Regions from separate parts of the Bradyrhizobium sp. Rc2d genome, predicted to be linked through region 4. Evidence: predicted binding sites of a transcription regulator. Region 4 holds the regulator's gene; each other region holds the start of a gene.
The links. The regulator PhoB, encoded in region 4, activates phosphate uptake and scavenging genes when phosphate is short. The targets are predictions, from matches to a motif close to TGTCATNNANCTGTCAT.
Positions count from the first base shown of each region.

Region 1: BLV07_RS29240 (RNA degradosome polyphosphate kinase) is a predicted target of PhoB. The motif match lies at 3,301-3,317, and genes of this name have one in related genera.
Region 2: ugpB (sn-glycerol-3-phosphate ABC transporter substrate-binding protein UgpB) is a predicted target of PhoB. The motif match lies at 2,644-2,660, and genes of this name have one in related genera.
Region 3: BLV07_RS26950 (UDP-2,3-diacylglucosamine diphosphatase) is a predicted target of PhoB. The motif match lies at 2,231-2,247, and genes of this name have one in related genera.

Region 1 is NZ_FNCU01000029.1:38,124-42,460, reverse strand. Features, by position in the region: gene purN (phosphoribosylglycinamide formyltransferase) at 51-704, opposite strand; gene purM (phosphoribosylformylglycinamidine cyclo-ligase) at 704-1,777, opposite strand; gene BLV07_RS29250 (CDP-alcohol phosphatidyltransferase family protein) at 1,932-2,474, shown strand; gene BLV07_RS29245 (P-loop NTPase family protein) at 2,568-3,245, shown strand; gene BLV07_RS29240 (RNA degradosome polyphosphate kinase) at 3,391-4,337, shown strand, end outside.
Region 2 is NZ_FNCU01000004.1:77,844-82,180, forward strand. Features, by position in the region: gene BLV07_RS08135 (MarR family winged helix-turn-helix transcriptional regulator) at 1-368, opposite strand, end outside; gene BLV07_RS08140 (organic hydroperoxide resistance protein) at 523-948, shown strand; gene BLV07_RS08145 (CaiB/BaiF CoA transferase family protein) at 1,124-2,329, shown strand; gene ugpB (sn-glycerol-3-phosphate ABC transporter substrate-binding protein UgpB) at 2,715-4,031, shown strand; gene ugpA (sn-glycerol-3-phosphate ABC transporter permease UgpA) at 4,081-4,337, shown strand, end outside.
Region 3 is NZ_FNCU01000024.1:117,732-122,068, reverse strand. Features, by position in the region: gene BLV07_RS26960 (threonine/serine dehydratase family protein) at 1-275, opposite strand, end outside; gene BLV07_RS26955 (glycosyltransferase family 4 protein) at 338-1,381, opposite strand; gene BLV07_RS26950 (UDP-2,3-diacylglucosamine diphosphatase) at 1,395-2,207, opposite strand; gene thiD (bifunctional hydroxymethylpyrimidine kinase/phosphomethylpyrimidine kinase) at 2,421-3,221, opposite strand; gene BLV07_RS26940 (PAS domain S-box protein) at 3,510-4,337, shown strand, end outside.
Region 4 is NZ_FNCU01000007.1:69,490-73,826, reverse strand. Features, by position in the region: gene BLV07_RS11850 (aspartate aminotransferase family protein) at 1-813, opposite strand, end outside; gene BLV07_RS11845 (GcrA family cell cycle regulator) at 1,282-1,794, shown strand; gene phoB (phosphate regulon transcriptional regulator PhoB) at 2,024-2,731, opposite strand; gene phoU (phosphate signaling complex protein PhoU) at 2,747-3,463, opposite strand; gene pstB (phosphate ABC transporter ATP-binding protein PstB) at 3,475-4,293, opposite strand; gene pstA (phosphate ABC transporter permease PstA) at 4,290-4,337, opposite strand, start outside.

The DNA.
Region 1 (4,337 bases), on a different contig from region 4:
CCCGGCTCTGCCGGGGGATTTTGTTTTGGAAGTCGAAAAGCGACGTCGCTTCAGCTCACCACCGGCGAAACCAAAAAATTCTCCGACGGTCCGCTGCCCGCCGTCTTGCACACCTCGCCCTCGATCCGGACCTTGTCGGCCGCGAGCAGCCGCAGCGCCTCGGGATAGATGCGGTGCTCGACTTCGAGGATGCGCTCCGAGAGCGTGTCCGACGTATCGTTGTCGCTGACGGGAACCGCGCCCTGCATCACGATCGGGCCGGCATCGGTCTCCGGGATCACGAAGTGCACCGTCGCACCGGACAGCTTGACGCCGGCACGCAAGGCCTGGCCATGCGGATCGAGGCCGGGGAAGCACGGCAGCAGCGACGGATGGATGTTGAGCATCCGTCCGTACCAGGCCTTGGTGAACTCCGCCGTGAACAGGCGCATGAAGCCGCCCAGACAAATCAGCTCGATGCCGTGCCGGTCCAGCGCGGCCTGCAGCACCTTCTCGAAACCTGCGCGGTCCTTGCCGAACGGCTTGCTCTCGATCACCTCGGTTGTCACGCCGCTCGCCCTGGCCCGTTCGAGCCCCAGTGCATCGGCCTTGTTCGAGATGACCAGCGAAATCTCTGCCGGAAAATCCGCGGCAGCCGCTGCCTTGATCAGCGCAGCCATGTTGGAGCCGCGGCCGGAGATCAGGATGGCGACGCGGCGCTTCATCACAGCGCCAGGTCGAGGTGGCCGTTATAGACGACGCGGTGCTCGCCTTCGGCCGGGATCACGGTGCCGAGCTGCGCCACGGTCTCGCCGGCATCGGTGAAGACCTTGACCACCTTGTCGACCTGGTCAGGCTCGACGATCGCGATCATACCGATGCCGCAGTTGAAGGTGCGCAGCATTTCAAGCTCGGCGATGCCGGCCTGCGCGGCCAGCCATTTGAACACTGGCAGCACCGGCAGCTGTGCAAGGTCGATGCCGACGCCCAGGTGCTTCGGCAGCACGCGCGGAATGTTGTCGGTGAAACCGCCGCCGGTGATGTGGGCTAGTCCCTTCACCGCGCCAGTCTCGCGGATCGCACGCAGGCAGGATTTGACGTAGAGCCGCGTCGGCGTCAGCAGCGCGCCGCCCAGCGTCATCACCGGCGCGAACGGCGCCTGCGCCTCGAAGCCGAGACCGGATTGTTCCACGATCTTGCGCACCAGCGAGAAGCCGTTGGAATGCACGCCCGACGAGGCGAGCCCGATCACGGCGTCGCCTGCCGCGATGTCCTTGCGCGGCAGCAGCGTGCCGCGCTCGGCGGCGCCGACGGCAAAGCCGCCGAGATCATAATCGCCGTCCTTGTAGAGGCCGGGCATCTCGGCCGTTTCGCCGCCGATCAGGGCGCAGCCGGATTCGCGGCAGCCCTCCGCAACGCCAGCGACGATCGCGGCGGTGGCCTCCGGATCGAGCTTGCCGCAGGCGAAATAGTCCAGGAAGAACAGTGGCTCGGCGCCCTGGACCACGAGGTCGTTGACGCTCATGGCGACGAGGTCGATGCCGATGCCGCCATGCAGGCCGGTCTCGATCGCGATCTTGACCTTGGTGCCGACGCCGTCGGTCGCGGCAACCAGAACGGGGTCCTTGAAACCGGCCGCCTTGAGGTCGAACAGGCCGCCGAAACCGCCGATCTCGGCGTCGGCGCCGGGCCGTGCGGTGGCGCGCACCATCGGCTTGATCAGGTCGACGAGGCGGTTGCCGGCGTCGATATCGACGCCTGAATCGGCGTAAGTGAGGCCGTTTTTGCGGTCGGTCATGCCCGATTTCCAGTGGGTTTGCGGCTGGTTACGTCGAATTCCGGGGACGCGCAATGGCTCGCATGGCGCCCCGCCCTATACTATGTAGATATCAACCGGTTCAGCCTCCGAGGGGGCCGGATCTGAGGTCAATCCGGGTGCCGGGAAGCGCCGCGTGAGTATTCCGAACATCATTACCCTGGGCCGCATCATGCTGGTCCCGATCATCGTCTGGGCCATCGTGTCGAGCCAAATGGAGGTGGCGTTCGCGGTCTTCCTGATCGCCGGTATCAGCGACGCCGTCGACGGCTTCCTGGCCAAGCGCTTCAATATGACGAGTGAGCTCGGCGCCCTGCTCGATCCGCTCGCCGACAAGGCGCTGCTGGTCTCGATCTACATGGCGCTCGGCATCTGGGGGGCGATTCCGCGCTGGATTGTCATCCTCGTGGTCTCGCGCGACATCATGATCGTCGCCGCCGTGATCGTATCCTGGCTGTTCGACCGGCCGGTCGAGATGAAGCCCTCGAAGGTGTCCAAGCTCAACACTGTGGCCCAAGTGGCGTTCGCGGCCTTGGTGCTGGCCGCACTTGCCTTCGGCTTCAAGCCGCAACCCTATGATATGATCCTGATGGGCCTCGTCACGGTTTTCACGCTCTCCTCGGTGTCGCTCTATCTCGTCGAGTGGCTGCGGCACATGAGCACGATCGAGGCCAAATGAGTTGGGATGCGGCCCCGTAAAAGGCCAACTCCCGCTCGATCAAGTCGAATCTTTTCCAACGAGGCCGGCGCGCCGGCATGGAGCAAGGCAAGCGTGGCAGGCCGCGTTCATCCCCGACAATTGGCGTTTTCGCTTCCGCATGCGGAAAGCCTCAGCCGGGACAATTTCCTCGAGGGCCCCGCCAACGCGGCCGGCCTCGGCCTGATCGACGCCTGGCCAGAATGGCCGAACCGGATCATGTGGCTGGCCGGCCCCGAAGGCAGCGGCAAGAGCCATCTCGCCGCGATCTGGGCCGAGGAGGCTGGCGCCCGCTCGACCACGGCCAACGCCCTGACCGCTGCAGCGGTCCCGGGCGCGCTCGCCACCGGGGCGCTAGTGGTCGAGGACCTCAAGGCGAAAGAATTTGACGAGCGCGCGCTCTTCCACCTGATGAACCTCGCCCGTGAGGATGGCGCCTACGTCCTCTTCACCGGGCGCGAGGTCCCGGCATCGCTCGAGATCGAGCTTCGCGACCTGCGCTCGCGCCTGCGCGCCGTGCCGGCGGTCGCGCTGCTGCCGCCCGACGACCAGCTTTTCCGTGGCCTGATCGTCAAATTCTGCGCCGACCGTCAACTCACGGTGGATGAGAGCGTGGTCAGCTACCTCGCCACTCGCCTGGAGCGGTCCCCGGCCGCCGCCCGGCGGGCTGTGGAATTGCTCGACAGCGAGGCCCTGCGGCTTGGGCGCCCCGTCACCCGGGCGCTGGCCGCCGAGCTGCTTCGGGACGCCTGACCGGCCCCCGCCCGCCTCCGAGGCCGCTTGACGCGGCGGAGCGGCGGAACATCAATGTCATCGAAACGTCATCGCTCTAACACATGCTCCCGCCGGTTTTGCGCGTAAGTCGCAAATTGGGGTGAACTGGATGGATCGACTTCTCATGGACTCTGCGCAAGCCGTTGAAATCAAAGAAAAACCCCCGGAAACCGAGGGCCTGCCGGCGATTGCTTCCAGCCCCGAGCGTTTCATCAACCGCGAGCTGTCCTGGCTGCATTTCAATCGCCGCGTCCTGGAGGAATCGGTCAATCCCAGCCACCCCATGCTGGAGCGGGTACGATTCCTGTCGATTTCAGCGAATAACCTCGACGAGTTCTTCATGGTCCGCGTGGCCGGCATCAAGGCCCAGGTGCGCGAGGGCATTGCCGAGCGCGCCCCCGATGGCCTCACGCCGTCGGAGCAGCTCGCGCTGATCAACCGCACCGTGTCCGAGCTTGCCTCCGACCAGCAGGCGATCTGGCGCGACCTGCGCGGCACGCTCGCCGATGTCGGCATCGTGCTGGTTGAGGGCAAGGACGTCACCAAGGCGGAGCGGAGCTGGATCGAGGACTACTTCCTCAACAACGTGTTCCCGCTGCTGACGCCGCTCGCAATCGATCCGGCCCACCCTTTCCCGTTCATCCCGAGCCTCGGCTTCACCATCGCGCTCCAGCTCACGCGCGCCGCCGACGGCAAGCAGATGAACGCGCTGATCCGCATGCCCGGCAAGATCGACCGCTTCATCCGCCTACCAGCCGAAGGCAGGGCCGTCCGGCTGATTTCGCTGGAACAGGCGACCGCCCTGTTCATCAACCGCCTCTTCCCCGGATACAATCTGCGCGGCCAGGGCGCCTTCCGAATCATCCGCGACTCCGAGCTTGAAATCGAGGAAGAGGCGGAAGACCTGGTCCGCCTGTTCGAGACCGCGCTGAAGCGTCGCCGCCGCGGCTCGGTGATCCGGCTCGAGATCGACGCCAAGATGCCCGAGGAATTGCGGAGCTTCGTCCAGCACGCGCTGTCGGCCGCCGACGACGAGGTGTTCCTGGTCGATGGCGTGCTCGCCATGAACGA
Region 2 (4,337 bases), on a different contig from region 4:
AGAATCGATTGCGGCACGCTGCGCGCCTTGTCCTTCAGCGCCTGGCCCTGCGGCGTCAGGGCAATCAGCACCTGACGCTCGTCCTCGCTCGAGCGGGTGCGTTTGACGAGATGGGCGGCCTCGAGCCGCTTGAGCAGCGGTGTCAACGTGCCCGAATCCAGGAACAGCTTCTCGCCGATGTCCTTCACCGGCACGTCGTCGCGCTCCCACAGCACCAGCATCACCAGATATTGCGGATAGGTCAGGCCGAGCCGGTCGAGCAGCGGCTTGTAGACGCGGTTGAAGGCATGCGCGGCCGAATAGACCGCGAAGCAGATCTGATTGTCGAGCCGCAGCGGCGCGTCCGCTGCCGATAGTTTCCGGGCCATGGGGACTCTCACGGGATTTGCCCCGCATTGTGGGGCCGGGCGGCCGCATATTCAATTGCGAACAATTAAATGTGAGGCGTCGCAATTTAGATTGTGCACAATCTAATTGTCTGCGATACAGATCGCGCCCACCCGAACCCCCAGGGAGATGAAAATGTCCGTGAACGTCCTCTACAAGACCAGTGCCAAGGCGACCGGCGGCCGCGACGGCCATGCTGCGACCCTCGACGGCGCGCTCGACGTCAGGCTGACCACGCCGAAGGAGCTCGGCGGCGGCGGCGGCGCCGGCAACAATCCCGAGCAGCTGTTCGCGGCCGGCTATGCCGCCTGCTTCATCGGCGCGATGAAGTTCGTGGCTTCGCAGGGCGGCCCCAAGGTTCCCGCCGACGCCTCCGTCACCTCGACCGTCGGCATCGGCCCGCGCTCCGAGGGCGGCTTCGGTCTCGACATCGATCTGGCCGTCTCGCTGCCCGGCCTGGCCCGCGCCGAGGCCGAGGCGCTGGTCGAGAAGGCGCACCAGGTGTGCCCATACTCCAACGCCACGCGCGGCAATGTCGACGTTCGCCTGACGGTCGTCTGACCGGAAGTGCGGATTGGCTGGCCCGAGATCCCCCTCGGGCCGGCCGCTTCCGTGATTTCCCACTTCGCGGGATTGAGGCGCTGCGGCGCATACGGCCCTACGCGCGGGGCCATTGCTGGCGTGCACGAACCTCGCTAGGCCTGTGATCAAACGTCGACACAGGGGAAGCGAAGGCATGAGTTCTGAAGCCGCCACAGGTGCCATGAGCGGATTGCGCGTCATCGATCTCACGCGCGTGCTCGGCGGTCCCTATTGCACCCAAATCCTCGCCGACCACGGCGCCGACGTCATCAAGGTCGAGCCGCCCGCGGGCGACGAGGTGCGCGAATGGGGCCCTCCCTTCCACGAGGAGGACGCGGCCTATTTCGTCGGCATCAACCGCAACAAGCGCTCGATCGGCCTCGACCTCGCCTCCGAGGGCGGCCGCGCCGTGCTGCTGAAGATGCTGGAGACGGCCGACGTCCTGATCGAGAATTTCAAGCCGGGCACGCTGGAGAAATGGGGCATCGACAACGAGGTGCTGCGCGCAAAATTCCCGCGCCTCGTGCATTGCCGGATCTGCGGCTTCGGCGCCGACGGCCCGCGCGGCGGCAATCCCGGCTATGACGCCATCATCCAGGCCATGACCGGCATGATTGCGGCGACCGGCTCGCCCGAGAGCGGGCCGATGCGGATCGGCGTGCCACTGGTCGACATCACCACCGGTCTCTATGCGGCGATCGGCATCCTGATGGCGCTGTCGGAGCGGCAACGTTCGGGCCAGGGCCAGTTCCTGGAGACGACGCTGTACGAGACCGGTCTTGCCATCATGCATCCGCACACCGCGAACTATTTCATGCACGGCAAGCCGCCCTCGCTCACCGGCAACGAGCATCCCAACCTCGTGCCCTACGCGATCTTCCCGACGAAAACCGACAACATCTTCATCGGGGTCGGCAATGACGGCACCTTCCGCAAGCTCGCCAAGGAGATCGGCAAGCCCGAGCTCGGCACCGATCCGCGCTTTGCCCGCAACAAGGACCGCATCGCCAACCGCGAGGCGCTGCGCGCCGAGCTTGCGGCCGTGTTCAGCCAGCACGAGGCCGAGCCGCTCTGCAATCGCCTGCTCGCGGCCGGCCTGCCGGCGGGCCCGGTGCAGAAAATCGACCAGGCGCTGACCAACCCGCACACAATCGCGCGCGGAGATATCATCGAGAAGGACTGGTACAAGGGCGTGGCCTCGCCGATCCGGCTCGACCGCAGCAAGCCCAGCCTGCGCCGCCTGCCGCCGAAATTCAGCCAGCACTCCGCGGAGGTGCTGGGCGAGTTCGGCTACTCCAAGGCGGAGATCGACGCGATGGTCGAAAAAGGCGTGGTCTGCGGGCCCGAGCGCAAGCGCTGAGATAAGAGAGATTGAGCGGTGGCGCCGGTCCGCTCCCTCCCCCGCTTGCGGGGGAGGGTTGGGGAGAGGGTGTCTCCAAAACGGGACAATCCCCAAGCGGAGAGAGCCCTCACCCGCGCCTTCGGCGCGACCTCTCCCGCAAGCGGGAGAGGTTTTCGAGTTTGCGGCCGCACGCATTGCCCACGAGCTACCAGCTCTGCTGATCGATCCGCTCGCCGCCAACCAAATGCTGCGGCGCGGTCACACGCACGTCTTCGCCTATTTTCCGGCTTCCCTTTTCCAGCGCTTGCCGCTTTCGTTTCGGCCGCTTACACAGTCATGTGAACGTCATATGGCGCTGCTAGCGCAAGCGCTTCTTTATTGACGGGCAAGGGAGGTTTTCTTGATGGCTCTTCGACATTTTGGTGCGGCTGCGGCTGTTGCAATCACGATTGGCGTGTCGGCCTCGCCGGCCCTGGCCGTGACTGAAATCCAGTGGTGGCACGCGATGACCGGCGCCAACAACGACGTCATCGTCAAGCTCGCGAACGACTTCAACGCATCGCAGAGCGATTACAAGGTGATCCCGACCTACAAAGGCAATTACGCCGACACGATGAACGCCGGCATCGCCGCCTTCCGCGCCGGCAACGCCCCGCACATCATGCAGGTGTTCGAGGTCGGCACCGCGACCATGATGGCCGCGACCGGCGCCGTGAAGCCGGTGTACAAGCTGATGGCCGAGACCGGCGAGAAATTCGATCCGAAGGCCTATCTGCCCGCGATCACCGGCTACTACTCGACCTCGAAGGGCGAGATGCTGTCCTTCCCCTTCAACTCGTCGTCGACGGTGATGTGGGTCAACCTCGACGAGCTGAAGAAGGCCAATGTCGAGATCCCGAAGACCTGGCCTCAGGTGTTCGACGCCGCCAAGAAGCTGCATGACAACGGCCATCCGACCTGCGGCTTCTCCAACTCCTGGGTCACCTGGGTCAATCTCGAGCAGCTCTCCGCCTGGCACAACGTGCCGCTGTCGACCAAGGCCAACGGCCTCGACGGCTTCGACACCGTGCTCGAATTCAACAGCCCGGTCCAGGTCAAGCACCTCGAGAAGCTGGTCGAGCTCCAGAAGGACAAGACCTACGACTATGCCGGCCGCACCAACACCGGCGAGGGCCGCTTCACGTCAGGCGAATGCCCGCTCTATCTGACCTCCTCGGCATTCTTCGGCAACGTCAAGGCGCAGGCCAAGTTCAACTTCACCGCCGTCCCGATGCCCTATTATCCCGACGTGAAGGGCGCGCCGCAGAACTCGATCATCGGCGGTGCCTCGCTCTGGGTCATGGGTGGCAAGTCGGCCGACGATTATAAGGGTGTCGCGAAATTCCTGAGCTTCCTCTCCGACACCGATCGCCAAGTCTACATCCACAAGGCCTCGGGCTATCTGCCGATCACCAAGGCGGCCTATGAGAAGGCCAAGGCCGAAGGCTTCTACAAGGATCAGCCCTATCTCGAGACCCCGCTGCTCGAGCTGACCAACAAGGAGCCGACCGCGAACTCCCGCGGCCTGCGCCTCGGCAACATGGTTCAGCTCCGTGACGTCTGGTCGGAAGAGATCGAGCAGGCGCTCGCCGGCAAGAAGACCGCCAAGCAGGCGCTGGATGCCGCCGTCGAGCGCGGCAACACGATGCTGCGCCAGTTCGAAAAGACCGCCGTCAAGTGAGGCGATCAGCGGCAGGCTGGTAACCCGGCCTGCCGCTCCTGCGGGCATCATGCAAAAGCAAGCCATTTTCCAATCGAAGCTATTGCCCTACGCGCTGGTTGCGCCGCAGCTCGCGATCGTCCTGATTTTCTTCTACTGGCCGGCCTGGCAGGCGGTGATCCAGTCCTTCCTGCTCCAGGACGCCTTCGGTCTTTCGACCAGCTTCGTCTGGTTCGACAATTATCTCGAGCTTCTGAAGGACCGCGCCTATTTCGAGGCGATCGTGCGGACCTTCTTCTTCTCGTTCGCCATCGCAGTCTCGTCGCT
Region 3 (4,337 bases), on a different contig from region 4:
GCGGCCGCCACGCCCTGGGCGTGGTTGCCCGAGGAGAACGCGACGACGCCGCCGGCGCGCTTGTCCTGCGGAATCGAGAACACCTTGTTGAAGGCGCCGCGGAACTTGAAGGAGCCGGTGCGCTGGAGCATTTCCGGCTTCAGGAAGACCTTTGCGCCGACGCGCTCGTTGAGCACGGGAAAAGACAACAGCGGGGTGCGGATGGCGTAAGGCGCGATCACGCGCGCTGCGGCGTCGATGTCGGCGGGGCCGACCGGGAGGAGCTGTTCGGTCATGGCCGACTTTATCGCGGCCGACGAGCCGCGGGCAAGACACCTCCCCGCGAGGATTTTCCCCGTCAGGCGACGAAGCGTGGCTGTTCCGCCCCGTTCCGGCCGGGCAGTACCGCGCCGACCGCCTCGATGCTAGCCACGAAAGCCCTGGCCGAAGCCTCCCAGGTGTAATTCGCGGCGAACGCGACGCAGTCCTGCCGGGAGATGTCGAGCGCGGCGAAGCAGGCGCTGCGCAGATCGCGATCGAGAACGCCGACCGGCGCATTGCCGATCACGTCGCGGGGACCCTTCACGGGGAAGGCCGCCACCGGCAGGCCGCTGGCGAGCGCTTCCAGCAGGACCAGGCCGAACGTGTCGGTCTTGCTCGGGAACACGAAGACGTCGGCCGCAGCATAGATTTCCGCCAGCGCCTCGCCGTGCTTCTCGCCGAGGAAGATCGCATCGGGATAGGCCTGTTCGAGCGAGGCGCGTGCCGGACCGTCGCCGACGATCACCTTGGTGCCGGGCAGATCGAGATCGAGAAAGGCCTCGAGATTCTTCTCCACTGCGACCCGGCCGACCGACAGGAATACCGGCGCCGGCAGACAGAGGTCGATCGCGCGCGGGTGGAACAAATGGGTGTCGACGCCGCGCGGCCACAGCACGACATTGTCGAAGCCGCGCTCGCCGAGCTCGCGGGCGAGCGCAGGCGTTGCCGCCATCACGGCGCGGCTGGGCGCATGGAAGCGGCGCAGCGCCCGCCAGATCAGCGAGCCCGGCACCGGCACGCGGGCGCGGACATATTCGGGAAAGCGGGTGTGGAAGCTGGTCGTGAACGGCAGCCTGCGCTGGCGGCAATAACGGCGGACCATCAGGCCGATCGGCCCTTCCGTCGCGATATGGATGCTGTCCGGGCGGGCCTCTTCGATCAGCTTTGCAATTCGCGCCGGACGCGGCATGGCGAGGCGTACGTCGCGATAGCTCGGCATCGCGAAGGTGCGGAACGATTGCGGCGTCAGGAACGTGAACGCGACGCCGAGCCCCTCGGCGGCGTCAGCGAGCTTGGTCAGCGTCCGAACCACACCGTTGACTTGCGGGTGCCAGGCGTCGGTCGCGACCAGGATGCGCATCAGGCAGCTCTCATCAGGCAGCTCTTGCCGCGACCTGCGGAACTTGTGCGGGCTTCTGCAAATGATCTGCCCAGGTGATGATCTCGAAATGGCCGTCGTCGTGCTCGACGAGGGCCGTGCAGCTCTCGACCCAGTCGCCGCAGTTCATGTAGCGGATGCCGGCCTCGTCGCGGATCACGGCATAATGGATGTGGCCGCAGATCACGCCGTCGGCCTCATGGCGCCGCGCTTCGGCGGCGAGCGCCTGCTCGAACGCGCCGATATAGTTGACCGCGTTCTTAACCTTCTGCTTGGCCCATTGCGACAGCGACCAATAGGGCACGCCGAACAGGCGGCGGAAGAAATTGACCAAGCGATTCATCTGGATCGCGAAGTCGTAGGCCTTGTCGCCGAGATGGGCGAGCCAGCGCGCGTTCTGCACCACGAGGTCGAAGATGTCGCCGTGGATGACGAGATAGCGCTTGCCGTCGACGCCGGTATGGACGGTGTTCTCGACCACGTCGATGCCGCCGAAATGCGTGCCGTAATAATTGCGCAAGAACTCGTCGTGATTGCCGGGAATGTAGATGATTTTGGCGCCCTTGCGCGCCTTGCGCAGCAACTTCTGGACCAGGTCGTTGTGCGATTGCGGCCAGTGCCAGCTCGATTTCAGCGCCCAGCCGTCGACGATGTCGCCGACGAGATAGATGGTGTCGGCATCGTGGTAGCGCAGGAAGTCGAGCAGAAGGTCGGCTTGAGAACCGCGGGCTCCGAGATGGACGTCGGAGATGAACAACGTGCGAAAGCGCCGCTCCGGGCTCTCGTCACTCACATCGTAGCTTCCCATGCGCCAGCCTGTAACAATGTCCCGTGACAGGGGGATGACCGATTGAACCTTCGAGGCACCTTCAAATACGAATCACGCCTTGCCTCGCCCTCCCCGCGAATATCAGTCGCATGCGACAATCAGGCGACATGGCGCTACAGCGGCCTCCGCAAAGATACGGAACCGCATAGGTTTTTTCGCAACGAGGGGCCGCCGGGCCTGCCCAAGCCGGCGTCAGTAGAACTTGTGGAAATGATGGACCGGACCGTGTCCCTGGCCGGCACTGAAGCGGTCGGCGGCCGCGATCGCCGCGGTGATCCAGGCCTTGGCATTGCGCACCGCTTGCTCGAGATCCTCGCCCCTGGCGAGACCGGCCGCGACCGCTGATGACAGCGAGCAGCCGGTGCCATGGGTGTTCTTGGTGGCGAGGCGCGGCGCAGCGAGCGCGATGGTGTTGTCGGCATCGACCAGATAGTCGATGCTCTCGGCGCCCTCGCCGTGCCCGCCCTTGACCAGGACTGCGCGGCAGCCGAGCGCCAGCAGGCGGCGCCCCTGGCTTTCGATCTCGGCCTCGCTTTCCGCCACCGGCTCCTCGAGCAGCGCGGCGGCCTCGGGCAGGTTCGGCGTGATCACCGAGGCGAGCGGTATCAGTCTCGTGCGCAACGCTTCGACGGCCTCGGAGGCCAGCAGCCGGTCGCCTGATGTTGCCACCATCACGGGATCGAGCACCACGTGCCGGGGCGACCAGCGCGATAGCGCGGCCGCGATCGCCTCGATGCTGGCGGCCTGGGCCACCATGCCGATCTTCACCGCGCCGACATCGAGATCGGAAAACACCGCATCGATCTGTGCCGTGACGAACTCCGCCGGCACCGCGTGAATACCGGTGACGCCGCGCGTGTTCTGCGCCGTCAGCGCCGTGACGGCGGAGGCGCCATAGACGCCGAGCGCGGCAAAAGTCTTCAGGTCCGCCTGGATGCCGGCGCCGCCGCTCGAATCGGAGCCGGCGATGGTAAGTGCGACCGGGGTCGTCATCGCGGGATGCATTTGCTTGAGGACACCGCCATGGCCTGTCCTAGCGCGACCGTGGAACAGCAGCAAGCGCCACGGCCCGCCGCCATGATTCGCCGCGGCCCGTCGCGCCCGCAACCGGCGCGGCATGCCCCCGCAGTCGGACGGGCTTGAAAAATCGAGCCTCGCCATAGCCTTGATAACCCGCCCTTGGCGTCCACACCGATGAGTGAGACGTTAGGTGGTGGAATCGTCCAGCGACACCATTCGCGCGAGCCGCCCCCGGCTCGCACGTCTTCCCGGGGTGGAATTATGTGGGCCTATTTTGAACGTCTCCTCGACTCCTCGATGCTGTCGCCGCACGGCATTTGCCTGTTGTGGGAACCCGAACTGATCTGGCTCCATGTCGTTTCCGACGCCTGCATCGCCGCCGCCTATTTTTCGATCCCGTTCGCACTCGCGATCCTCGTCACCAAGCGGCGCGACCTCAAATTCGGTTGGGTCTACTGGGCGTTCGCGATCTTCATCATGGCGTGCGGCCTGACCCATGTGCTGTCGATCTACACGCTTTGGGTCCCGATCTATGGCATCGAAGGCCTCGTCAAGGCGACCACAGCGGTCGCGTCCGTGGTGACCGCCGCTGCGCTCTGGCCGCTGCTGCCGAAGATCCTGACGATTCCCTCTCCGTTCGAGCTTCGGCAGGTCCAGGCCGCGCTCGAGGAGGAGGAAATCAAGACCCGGGACGCGACGCTCCTTCTCCAGCAGGTCGGGGAAGCCCAGCGCGCGATGCGCGACAGCATGGCGCGCCTCACCGCAATCGTCGAGACCGCGGTCGACGGGGTCATCCTGTTCGATGCCCAGGACCGCATCCTGCTGTTCAATCCAGCCTGCGAGCGCTTGTTCGGCTACCGCTCCGACGAGGTGATGGGCCGGAATATCGGCATGCTGATGCCCGAGGCAGCTGCTGCGTCCGACAGCCGCACGGGGCATTTCGCGACCGGCGGCGAGGCCATCGGCCTGCGCAAGGATGAAACGACCTTTCCGATGGACCTGTCGGTTGGTCAGGCGCGGCAGGACGGCGAATTGATCTTTGTCGGCATCATCCACGACCTCACCACGCGCAAACTAACCGAGCAGCAG
Region 4 (4,337 bases):
GCCGGGCGTCATGCCGGAGGCCGCTTCCGCGGTCGCAAGGCAAGCACCGATCGGAAAGCCGCCACCGAGCGCCTTCGCCAGCGACATCACGTCGGGCGTGACGCCGAGACGGCGATGCGCGAACAGATCGCCGGTGCGGCCCATGCCGGTCTGCACCTCGTCGAACGCGAGCAACAGGCCCTTTTCGTCGCAGAGCTGGCGCAGCGCCTTGAGAAAGGCGGGTGTCGACGAACGCACACCGCCCTCGCCCTGGATCGGCTCGATCAGGATGCCGGCGGTCTGCGGACCGATCGCCTTCTTCACGGCCTCGATATCGCCATGCGGGACCTGGTCGAAGCCGTCTATCGGCGGGCCGAAACCTTCGAGATATTTTGCCGAGCCCGTCGCAGCCAGCGTCGCCAGCGTACGGCCATGGAAAGCGCCCTCGAAGGTGATCATACGATAGCGATCGGGATGGCCTTTGGCAGCGTGATAGCGCCGCACGACCTTGATCACGCATTCCAGCGCTTCGGCGCCCGAATTACAGAAGAACACGAAGTCCGCGAAACTCTCGTTGCACAGACGCGTTGCAAGCCGTTCGCCATCCGGGCTCTGGAACAGGTTCGACATGTGCCAGAGCTTGGTCGCCTGCTCCTGCAATGCCTTGACCAGCGCGGGATGGGCATGGCCGAGCGCGTTCACCGCAACGCCCGACGTGAAATCGAGATAGCGATCGCCATTGGTCGCGATCAGCCAGCAGCCTTCGCCGCGCTCAAAACCAAGGTCGGCCCTGGCGAAAACGGGAAGCAGATGCGGCGCGGCGCTGTTGGTCATGACCATCACTTGGATGTTGCATTTGAATGTTGAGACCTGCCTGGCATGCCTTGCGCAGCGCACCATTGACCGGTCCGGAAAACGAAACGTGCCGCCTTTTAAGGGCGGCACGCGGCACTATCTTATGCCTGGCAAGACCGGTGTCAATGCCGCCCGGAAAGCCTCGCGAAACGCTGAATCCGTAGTCTTGCGGTGCCGATTTTGCGGGGTTTTCACCACGGAACATGTGGAAGCGAGTCGGCGGACTCTTGCGCGGGAGTCACGCCATATTGTAGCGTTTGGCCTGTCAGATACGACATCTCGTGCAGCGGTTCTGATCCTCTAAGTCCTCATGTACCGGCGTAAACGTTCGGGCGTCAGTAGCGCGCCCGGCGAGCCTTAAGGGATTCTGGCGGCACGGGTTTTTCAAGGCTTAGGCATTCGCTGTGAGGCCCCAGGATGGCGGCGCGCAGCGAGGGAAAGGGTGCAATGACGGTTTTGACCTGGTCCGACGATCGCGTCGAGCAGCTGAAAAAGCTCTGGGAGGCCGGACTTTCGGCCAGCCAGATCGCGGCCGAGCTCGGCAATGTGACCCGCAATGCCGTGATCGGTAAAGTGCACAGGCTCGGCCTGTCGGGCCGCGCCAAGAGCCCATCTTCGGCCGCGCCGCGGCCGCGCAAGGCGCGCCCAGCACAGCACATGATGCGGGTGACCCGGCCGATCTCGCGCGGCAACACCGCGCTGGCGCAGGCCTTCGAGGTCGAGGTGGAGGCCGAACCGGTCACCTACGACAACGTGGTGCCGATGAGCCAGCGGCTGTCGCTGCTGGAATTGAACGAGGCAACCTGCCACTGGCCGGTCGGCGATCCCTCGAGCCCGGATTTCTTCTTCTGCGGTGGCAGGGCGCTGTCCGGCCTGCCCTACTGTGCCCAGCACTCGCGCGTCGCCTATCAGCCGGCCGCGGATCGCCGGCGCGCGCCGGCCAAGCCGAGCACGCGGTGAGTTCGTTCTGAGATCAAAACGGCAGCCGTCACGCAATGACGGCTCTACAAATCCGATGTCGTCCCGGACAAGCGCGCCTAGATCCGGGACCCATAGCCACCGCAAGCTGTGGTTACGGGGACTCGGAGCTACCTTTTTCGCGCAACAATCACTCCCTGTGGCTATGGGTCCCGGATCTGGGACGACAGTGAGGGTGTGGCAGCCGCCTGCTAAAGCAACACCGCCTAACTTACGTCTGCTCCGCCTTCGCAAACCGATCATCCAGCGCATAGCCGGCGCCGCGGACGGTGCGGATCGGGTCCTGCTCGCGGCCGAGATTGAGCAGCTTGCGCAGGCGGCCGATATGGACGTCGACGGTGCGCTCGTCGATATAGATGTCGCGGCCCCAGACGCTGTCGAGCAGCTGCTCGCGCGAGAACACGCGGCCGGGATGCTCCAGGAAGAACTCCAGCAGGCGATATTCGGTCGGGCCGAGATCGATCGGCCGGCCCGAGCGCGCCACACGGCGCTTGTCGCGATCGAGCTCGATGTCGCCATAGGCGAGCACGGTGGCGAGCCGCTCCGGACTTGCGCGCCGCAGAAGGCCCTTCACGCGCGCGAGCAGCTCCGGCACCGAGAACGGCTTGACGATGTAGTCGTCGGCGCCGGTCGCAAGACCCCGCACCCGCTCGCTCTCCTCGCCGCGCGCGGTGAGCATGATGATCGGGAGCTGCTTGGTCTCGGGACGGGTGCGCAGCCGCCGGCACAGCTCGATGCCTGATAGTCCCGGCAGCATCCAGTCGAGCACGATCAGATCCGGGATGTGTTCCTTGAGGCGGGTGTCGGCGTCGTCGCCGCGCATCACCGTCTCCACGTCATAGCCGTCGCCTTCGAGGTTGTAACGGAGAAGCTCGGTGAGAGCTTCCTCGTCCTCAACCACCATAATGCGTGCGCCCATGTTGTCGTCGCTCCCTCAGGTATTCGGTACCGTCGTGGCGAAGGTCGTCATATCGCCCTTCGGCCGCTTGTCGGTGATCGCCTGACCCTCGATCATGTAGAACACGGTCTCGGCGATGTTGGTGGCGTGGTCGCCGATCCGCTCGATGTTCTTGGCGCAGAACATCAGATGGATGCAGAACGAGATGTTGCGCGGATCCTCCATCATGTAGGTGAGGAGTTCGCGGAACAGCGAGGTGCAGATGGCGTCGACTTCCTCATCGCCCTTCCACACCGCCATTGCCGCCGGCAGATCATGCGCGGCATAGGCGTCCAGCACCGACTTGACCTGCTGCTGCACGAGGTCGGTCATGTGCTCCAGGCCGCGAAACAGTTTTAGCGGATGGAAGTCCGTCTCCAGCGCCGCAACGCGCTTGCCCATGTTCTTGGCGAGGTCGCCGATGCGCTCGAGATCGGTGGCGACGCGCATGGCGCCGACGATCTCGCGCAGATCCACCGCCATCGGCTGGCGACGGGCGATGGTGAGCACGGCGCGCTCCTCGATGCGCTTCTGCAGCGCATCGAGCTCGGCGTCGGTGGTGACGACGCGCTGACCGAGCGCGACGTCGCGGCGGATCAGCGCATCGACGGAATCGACGATCATGCGCTCGGCGATGCCGCCCATCTCGGCGACCAGGCGGGTGAGCTCCTGGAGGTCGGTGTCGAAGGCCTTTGCGGTATGTTCAGTACCCATGTCCCGTCTCCTCAGCCGAACCGGCCGGTGATGTAATCCTGCGTACGCCGGTCGCTCGGCGACGTGAAGATCTTGCTGGTGTCGTCGAACTCGATCAGTTCGCCGAGATACATGAAGGCGGTCTTGTCGGAGACGCGCGCCGCCTGCTGCATGTTGTGGGTGACGATCGCGATCGTGTAGTTCTCGGACAGTTCCTGGATCAGCTCCTCGACCTTGGCGGTCGAGATCGGATCGAGCGCCGAGCAGGGCTCGTCGAACAAGATCACTTCAGGCCGCACCGCGACCGTGCGGGCGATGCAGAGGCGCTGCTGCTGGCCGCCGGAGAGCGACAGGCCCGAGGCGTTGAGCTTGTCCTTGACCTCGTTCCACAGCGCGCCGCCGCGCAACGCCTTCTCGACCCGGTCGTCCATCTCCGACTTCGAGATCTTCTCGTAGAGGCGGATGCCAAAGGCGATGTTCTCGTAGATCGTCATCGGAAACGGCGTCGGCTTCTGGAACACCATGCCGACCCGGGCGCGCAGCAGATTGAGGTCGAGCTTGGGATCGAGGATGTTGGTCTGGTCGAGCATCAGCTGACCGGTGACGCGCTGGCCCGGATAGAGGTCATACATCCGGTTGAAGATGCGCAGCAGGGTCGACTTGCCGCAGCCCGACGGGCCGATGAACGCCGTGACGCGGTTGGTGCCGAGCGTCAGGTTGATGTTCTTCAGCGCGTGATGCTCGCCGTAATAGAAGTTGAGGTTGCGCACCGTCACCTTGGCGGGCGCTTCCGGCAGCGGATGCGAGGCCAGGTGACCGTTGGAACTCACGGATACGGACAGGTCGGTCATTTTGCGGTCCTCTCGGCACCGAGGATGCGGGCGCCAATGTTCAG